2 regions of the Mesorhizobium yinganensis genome follow, and region 1 is predicted to be linked to the other one. Evidence: predicted binding sites of a transcription regulator. Region 1 holds the regulator's gene; the other holds the start of a gene.
What was found. The regulator PhoB, encoded in region 1, activates phosphate uptake and scavenging genes when phosphate is short. The targets are predictions, from matches to a motif close to TGTCATNNANCTGTCAT.
Positions count from the first base shown of each region.

Region 2: the regulator PhoB is predicted to act here: its motif matches at 1,810-1,826, upstream of ABMA59_RS27335 (esterase-like activity of phytase family protein).

Region 1 covers NZ_JBEBMH010000007.1:113,518-117,025, forward strand. The annotation lists gene pstB (phosphate ABC transporter ATP-binding protein PstB) at 1-364, shown strand, start outside; gene phoU (phosphate signaling complex protein PhoU) at 387-1,094, shown strand; gene phoB (phosphate regulon transcriptional regulator PhoB) at 1,106-1,795, shown strand; gene ABMA59_RS15480 (hypothetical protein) at 1,952-2,170, shown strand; gene ABMA59_RS15485 (hypothetical protein) at 2,684-2,860, shown strand; gene ABMA59_RS15490 (MFS transporter) at 2,985-3,508, shown strand, end outside.
Region 2 covers NZ_JBEBMH010000021.1:66,386-69,893, forward strand. The annotation lists gene ABMA59_RS27330 (alpha/beta hydrolase) at 1-14, shown strand, start outside; gene ABMA59_RS27335 (esterase-like activity of phytase family protein) at 362-1,735, opposite strand; gene ABMA59_RS27340 (anhydro-N-acetylmuramic acid kinase) at 1,877-3,007, opposite strand; gene tyrS (tyrosine--tRNA ligase) at 3,107-3,508, shown strand, end outside.

The DNA.
Region 1 (3,508 bases):
CGCGCTCTGGAACGAGGTCAAGGACCGCGTCAACGAGCCGGGAACCGGGCTTTCCGGCGGCCAGCAGCAGCGTCTCTGCATCGCCCGCGCCATCGCGGTGTCGCCCGAGGTCATCCTGATGGACGAGCCGTGCTCGGCGCTCGACCCGATCGCCACCGCCAAGGTGGAAGAGCTGATCGACGAGTTGCGGGCCAACTACACCATCGTCATCGTCACCCATTCGATGCAGCAGGCCGCCCGCGTGTCGCAGCGCACGGCGATGTTCCATCTGGGCTACCTGGTCGAGGAAGGGGCGACGGACAAGATGTTCACCAACCCCGATGACAAGCGCACCCAGGACTACATTACCGGCCGCTTCGGCTGATCCCGGCCCGAGGAACACCAGAATGCGCGAACACACCGTTGCGTCCTTCGATCAGGACCTGAAACAGATCGACCAACTGATCCGCGACATGGCGGACCTGTCGACGTCGATGGTCGGCGCCTCCATCCGGGCGCTTCTACACACCGACGCCGCGGCGGCGCAGCGGATCATCTCCGATGACGCCATCATGGACGCCAAGCAGCGTGAGCTGGACGACCGCGCCATCACGCTGATCGCCAAGCGGCAGCCGATGGCCCAGGACCTGCGCGCCGTGCTCGGCGCCATCCGCATGGCGGGCGATTTGGAGCGGATCGGCGATCTTGCCAAGAACGTCGCCAAGCGCGTCGGCGCGATCGGTGAGGGGACGACGCCGCGTGGCTTGTCCCACGGCATCGACGACATGGCGACGATGGTCCTTGCCCAGATCAGCGGCGTCGTCGACGCCTATACCGGGCGCGAGCCCGCCGAACTCGACCGGCTGCGCGCCGAGGACGAGAAGATCGACCTCAAATACACCTCGGTGTTTCGCGAACTCCTGACCTACATGATGGAGGATCCGCGCAACATCACCACCTGCACGCATCTGCTGTTCTGTGCCAAGAACCTGGAGCGTATCGGCGACCACGTGACCAACATCGCGGAAAACGCCTATTATGTGCTGACCGGTTCGCAGCTTCCGGCGAACCGTCCGAAACTCGACGAGACGGCGACGACCGTCCTCGCCGAATAAAGGCAGGCGCGATGATCGCACCGAAGGTCATGGTGGTCGAGGACGAGGAGCCGTTGGGCGTCCTCCTCCGCTACAATCTTGAGTCCGAGGGCTATCAGGTCGAGGTCGTCATGCGCGGCGACGAGGCCGAGATCCGGCTGCAGGAGAATGTGCCGGACCTTCTGGTGCTGGACTGGATGCTGCCGGCGGTTTCCGGCATCGAACTGTGCCGGCGGCTGAGGATGCGCCCGGAAACCGAGCGCCTGCCGATCATCATGCTGACGGCGCGCGGCGAGGAAAGCGATCGGGTGCGCGGGCTGGCCACCGGCGCCGACGACTATCTGGTCAAACCGTTTTCGACCCCCGAATTCGTGGCGCGTGTAAAAGCGCTGCTGCGCCGCGCCAAGCCGGAAGTGCTTTCGTCGGTGCTCAAGGTCGGCGATATCGTGCTCGACCGCGAGTCGCACCGCGTCTACCGCAAGAAGAGCGAGATCAAGCTCGGCCCGACCGAGTTCCGGCTGCTGGAATTCATGATGCGCCATCCCGGCCGCGTGTTCTCGCGCGGGCAACTGCTCGACAATGTCTGGGGCGAGACGATCTATATCGACGAGCGTACCGTCGACGTGCATGTCGGCCGGCTGCGCAAGGCGGTCAACACCAACCGCCTGCCCGACGTCATCCGCACCGTGCGCGGCGCGGGCTACGCCATCAGCGATGAATGATCGTCGTCCCGCCGCGTCGTCGCGGCGAGCGCCGTCTTTGGGCAATACCCTCCGTTTCCCACCATTGAAATGCCCGAGCCTGCTGTCCCGCGGGCGTTAGCTTTTTGTTATCCTTAATGCGCCACTCTGGCAGGCATGAAGCCTGCGGGAAACCATATGGAAATCCTGTCCAAGGATCGGAACATCGCCGAGATGGACGCCCTCATGGACGCCCAGGACGACCGCAAGACCAAGCTGGTCGACCGTCGCGCCATCCATGAATCGGTTTCTTATCTCAGGAGCCACGGCTTCGATACCGAAGAGGTCCAGCGCTGCCTGGTGCGCTATTTCTATGTCGACCTCGACCTGCTCAACGAAGCGCTGACGGAACACTGAACGCCCGGCTTTTCAGGCGAAATATGGACTGCTACGCTTCGACAGTCCTTGCGCTGACGTCCACTCCAATATGTTCAGGCGGAGCGCGATGGATTTTGCGCCCTCGCGACATCCTGGCGCTCGTTACGCGCGCTCCGCTATTTTCCGCGACCAGTCGCCGGCCGATCCTGTAGGCCACATAGCCGGCCAGCGCGGCCGTTGCCAAACCCAAGCGTGTCATTTGGTGGCCCTCCGTTTCCTCGGCCCGGTGCGAGATGGATTTGGCGGAACGGGTTCGGCTTCAACGTCAGGTGTCATGTATTTCGCGGCGAGCCGGGTCGCCACCACTGCCAGCCCAAGCCGTACAAGCCATTTGAACATCGAAAACCTCCATTCGTTGCGGTGGAAACTCGCATGTATGCGGAGAGGTTCCGGGAATGTTGGCGGTCCGTGCCGGCGCTTTCCAATCAGCAGAAAAAGCCATGCGACCTTTTCGCCGCCCGTGCGTTGAACCGGCCAACGGAGGCAGAACTCATGGCTAGGAAAGTGAAGCAAGGCGGCCAACTCGCAGCCGGTCAGGAACTCGAAGTTCAGCATCTGGCGGAGACGACCGACCTCTCGCCTCGACAGGCGCGCGAACTTCTGAAGCGCCACGGTAACGACTGGGAAAAGATCCGCAAGGAAGCGGAGACATTCAAGGCCGAGAGCTAGGGCCAAAGGCGCAATGGCGACGCGACTTTCGCAATTATTCTTGGTCCAGCTGTGAATTGGGGGCGCTAAAGGCGGCGAACCGCGCTAAAGACGGCGTGGTTTCTTCTCTCGTATTTCGAGCCCGATGTCTTCCAACACCGCGACCGCCGCAAGCCAGCGTTATGCTGCCTTCCGGCACCGGCCGTTCCTCGCCTTCTGGGCGGCGCGTTTCCTGGCGACGTTCTCGACCCAGATCGTGTCCGTCGCGGTTGGCTGGCAGGTCTACGACCTGACGCGCGATCCGTTCGATCTCGGCCTTGTCGGCATTATCCAGTTCATCCCCTCGCTGCTGCTGGTGCTGATCACCGGGGCGATCGCCGACCGTTTCGGCCGCCGCCTGATCATGGGGCTCGCGGCGGGGCTGGAGGCTCTCTGCGCGCTGGCGCTGCTTCTGCTTTCGCTGCGCGGGTTGACGAGTGTCGTGCCTGTGTTCGCGGTGCTTGCCGTGTTCGGCATAGCACGGGCTTTCTTCGGTCCTGCTGCTGCCTCGCTGGTGGCCAATCTCGTGCCGCCCAAAGATTTCGCCAATGCCGTAGCCTGGAATTCCTCGGCATGGCAGACCGCGACCATCGTCGGCCCTGTCGCCGGCGGCCTGCTCTACGGCGTCTC
Region 2 (3,508 bases), on a different contig from region 1:
AGCGGCTGCGGTAGGTCCCTTCGGTCGCAGCGAGGTCAGGGATGGCTCATGGGTGGGTCCTTCGAGGCTCGCCCACCGGAGTTTTTCATAATCTTCAGCGCCGTGCGGGGTCGCACCTCAGGATGAGGGCGGTAGGTGCTTGGCACGCCAATCCCGCAAGGTTTCGCCAAATGCAGGTCACCTTCAGGTGCGGCTCAAGCATTGAAGCTTGGCGTTCAGCCGCAACCTCCCTCATCCTGAGGTGCGAGCCCGCACGGCGCTGAAGACTGGCGATAACTTTCGCGGGCGAGCCTCGAAGGACGCACCCATGAGCAAACAGCCCCGTTCGTTCCCGAACGGGGCTGTTTCAGTTCAACGGCCCTCACTTCGCCTTCAGGAATTCACCGACCTCGATCAGCACGAACTCGTTGTCGTCGGCCTTGTCCAGCGCGCGGCCGGCCGAGAACGGCAGGTTGTTGTCGTCGCCCACCACGATGTGCGTATCGTCGACGAGGTCCACATTCTCGATCGTGTTGAACGGCATGTCGTAAAACCCTTCGCCGCCGCCCTGGCGCTTCTTGTTGTCCGGGTCGGAGATCTTGAGCAGATCGATGTAGCCGATCTTGCGCACGGCGCCGCCGGCATTGGCGTCGGTCATCTCGATCTTGTAGATGCGCTTGAATTTCGCCGGCATGGCGAAGCAGTCGGCCGCCGGGTTCTTGGGATCGGCGCAGGCCTTGTCGACCGTTCCGGCGCCCTGGTCGCGCTCGATGACGAGGGCGGTCGTGCCATCGATCATGTTGAAGTCGCCAATGGCATCGCCGCCTTCGGCCGACAGCGGATAGAGCCAGCTACGGCCGGTCCAGGCCTTGCTGGCGACGTCCAACTCGATGATGCGCAGCGCCCGCTCGCCGTCCTTCTGCTCGGACACATGCTCCATCTTGCCGTCCTCCTTGAACAGCGCGCCCTCGAGCAGGGCATAAAGTTTGGTGCCGTCCTTGGACTGTGCGAGGCCCTCATAGCCGCCGGAGCGCTTGACGTTGAAGGACGGCATCGGCAGCGACGGATTGGCCTGCAGCGTGAGCGTCGGATGGTCCGGCGACTTCACCGGCTTGCCGTCGACGACGGTATCGATCACGTCGGTCAGCCGGCCCTCTAGGTCGAACTTCAAGAGATAAGGGCCGAATTCCTCGCCGACCCAAAAACCGTCCGCGACCGGCTGGATCGATTCGACATCGAAGTCGCCGCCGGTCAGGAAGCGGTTGTCGGTGCCTTCCAACACGATCGGGAACGGCGCCCTCTTGTCAGGATCGGTCAGGAAGATGGTCTGCATGCGCTCGACAGTGCCCGCGTCCCAGTCGAACTTGACTTGGTGGATCATCAGGGCGGCGTCCGTCGAGTTCAGCTTGTTGCCGAAACCGTTGTCGGAAAGCGTCCAGAAGGTTCCGTCACCGGCGTTCTTGATGCCGGAAAAGCCCTGCACGGGCTGGCCGTCGAAAGGCAGCGACAGGCCGGTCAGGCGTACGCCGTCCTTGCCAGGCACGCTGCCGAGTTCGGTTGCGCGCTTGCGGTCGGGCGTCGTGAATTTTCCCGAGGTCTGCAGATGTTCCGGCGCGTTTTCCGGCGCCTTGATGATCGTGTTGGCCGGCAGGATGGCATGGCCTGCGAGCTTCGACGGGAATACGGTTTCGTCGGCGAATGCCGCCGTCGTGGTCAGGGCGAGCGCGGCAACAGCCGCGAGAACAGAGTGTCGCATGATTTGCAATCCGTCTTGAGAGGAATAACGGATCATGCGCTATGGCCGCCGGATGTCGGGCGGTTGAAGGTTCGATGAAACTTCCATGAAGGGCACAGCTTCGCACGCGGGCGGCATTCCGCCGACGCATGACAACGACGCTCAGCCCGGTTTCCCGGAGATCACGCCGCCGCTCACCGCCTCCCGGCATCCCGTCGTGGTCGGGAATGTCAGCGGAAGCCCTTTTAGCGAGCGCACCGCCAGATAAGCCCAGGCCTCGGCCTCCGTCGCGTCGCCGTCGAGCCCGGCATCCTCCGCCAGCGCCACCTCCGCGCCGGCTCGCTCGGCGCCTTTGCGCAGATCGCCGACGATGTGCGGGTTTTTTCGCCCGCCGCCGCAGACGATCCACAGCCTCGGCTTTTCCGGCATGTGCTCCACGCTTTTCAGGATCGCCTCGGCGGAGACGGCGGCCAGCGTGCGGGCGCCGTCGGCGAGTTCCATCCCGCTGGCCTTCTCCAGCGTGAAATCATTGCGGTCGAGCGATTTCGGACCGGCCTTTTGGAAGAACGGATTGTCGAGATAGGCGTCGACCACCCTGCGGAGCACGCCGCCCTCGCTGGCGATGGCGCCGCCGGCGTCGTAGGGCACGCCGCCCTCGCGCGACACCCACTGGTCGATCAGCGTGTTGCCGGGACCGGTGTCGAAGGCGACCGGATCGCCCTTCTCCGGCACGTAGGTGACGTTGGAGATGCCGCCGATATTGACGAAGACCATCGGATATTTTCGCGGAAAATCCGCCGGCAGCGAGCGCGCCAGCGCCGCGTGGTAAGCCGGCACCAGCGGCGCGCCCTGGCCGCCGAAAACCATGTCGTTGGCGCGCATGTCGTAGACGACCGGAATGCCGGTGCGCGCCGAAAGCAACTGCCCGTCGCCGATCTGCACGGTCAGGCCGAGATGCGGGCGGTGCAGCACCGTCTGGCCGTGGAAGCCGAGAACGTCCGGCTTGCCCCAGTCATTGGCGGCGTTGCGCAGAAACAGTTGGACCGCGTCGGCATGCCGCCCGGTGATGTCGCGCTCCAGCTCGGCCAGGTCGCCGGGCCGCTCCGCGCGGCGGATGATGGCCTTGGCCTCCTCCAGCCCGGCCTCGATGCGCCGGCGGAACACGGCATCGTAGGCCACGAAGAGCGACGGCCCGCGCTCGACACGATTCTCGCCGTCAGTGCGCAGCATGGCAAGGTCGATGCCGTCCATCGACGTGCCGCTCATCAGGCCGATCGCGGTGACAAGGTTCATTTCGACGCCGTCCTTGTGATTCCCAACCCGCCGATGCTAAAGCCCCGCAGCCGCGCGCGCCATGCGCGGCTCTCCCGTATCGTCTTCCGGAACGCCGTCATGCCCGCCTTCAAGTCCGACTACCTGCGCATCCTCTCCGAGCGCGGTTTCATCCACCAGATCTCCGACGAGACCGGGCTGGACGAGCTTTTCGCCAAGCAGGCGGTGACCGCCTATGTCGGCTACGACGCGACCGCGACCAGCCTGCACATCGGCAACCTGATCTCGGCGACCATGCTCTACTGGATGCAGGAGACCGGCCACCGGCCGATCGCACTCATGGGCGGCGGCACCTCGATGATCGGCGACCCGTCGTTCCGCGACGAGCAGCGCGGCCTGCTGACGGCGGAAAAAATCGCGGAGAACATCGAGGGCATCAAGAAGATCTTCGGCCGCATCCTGCGTTTCGGCGATGGCCCGAACGACGCGATCATGGTCAACAATGCCGACTGGTTGATGAAA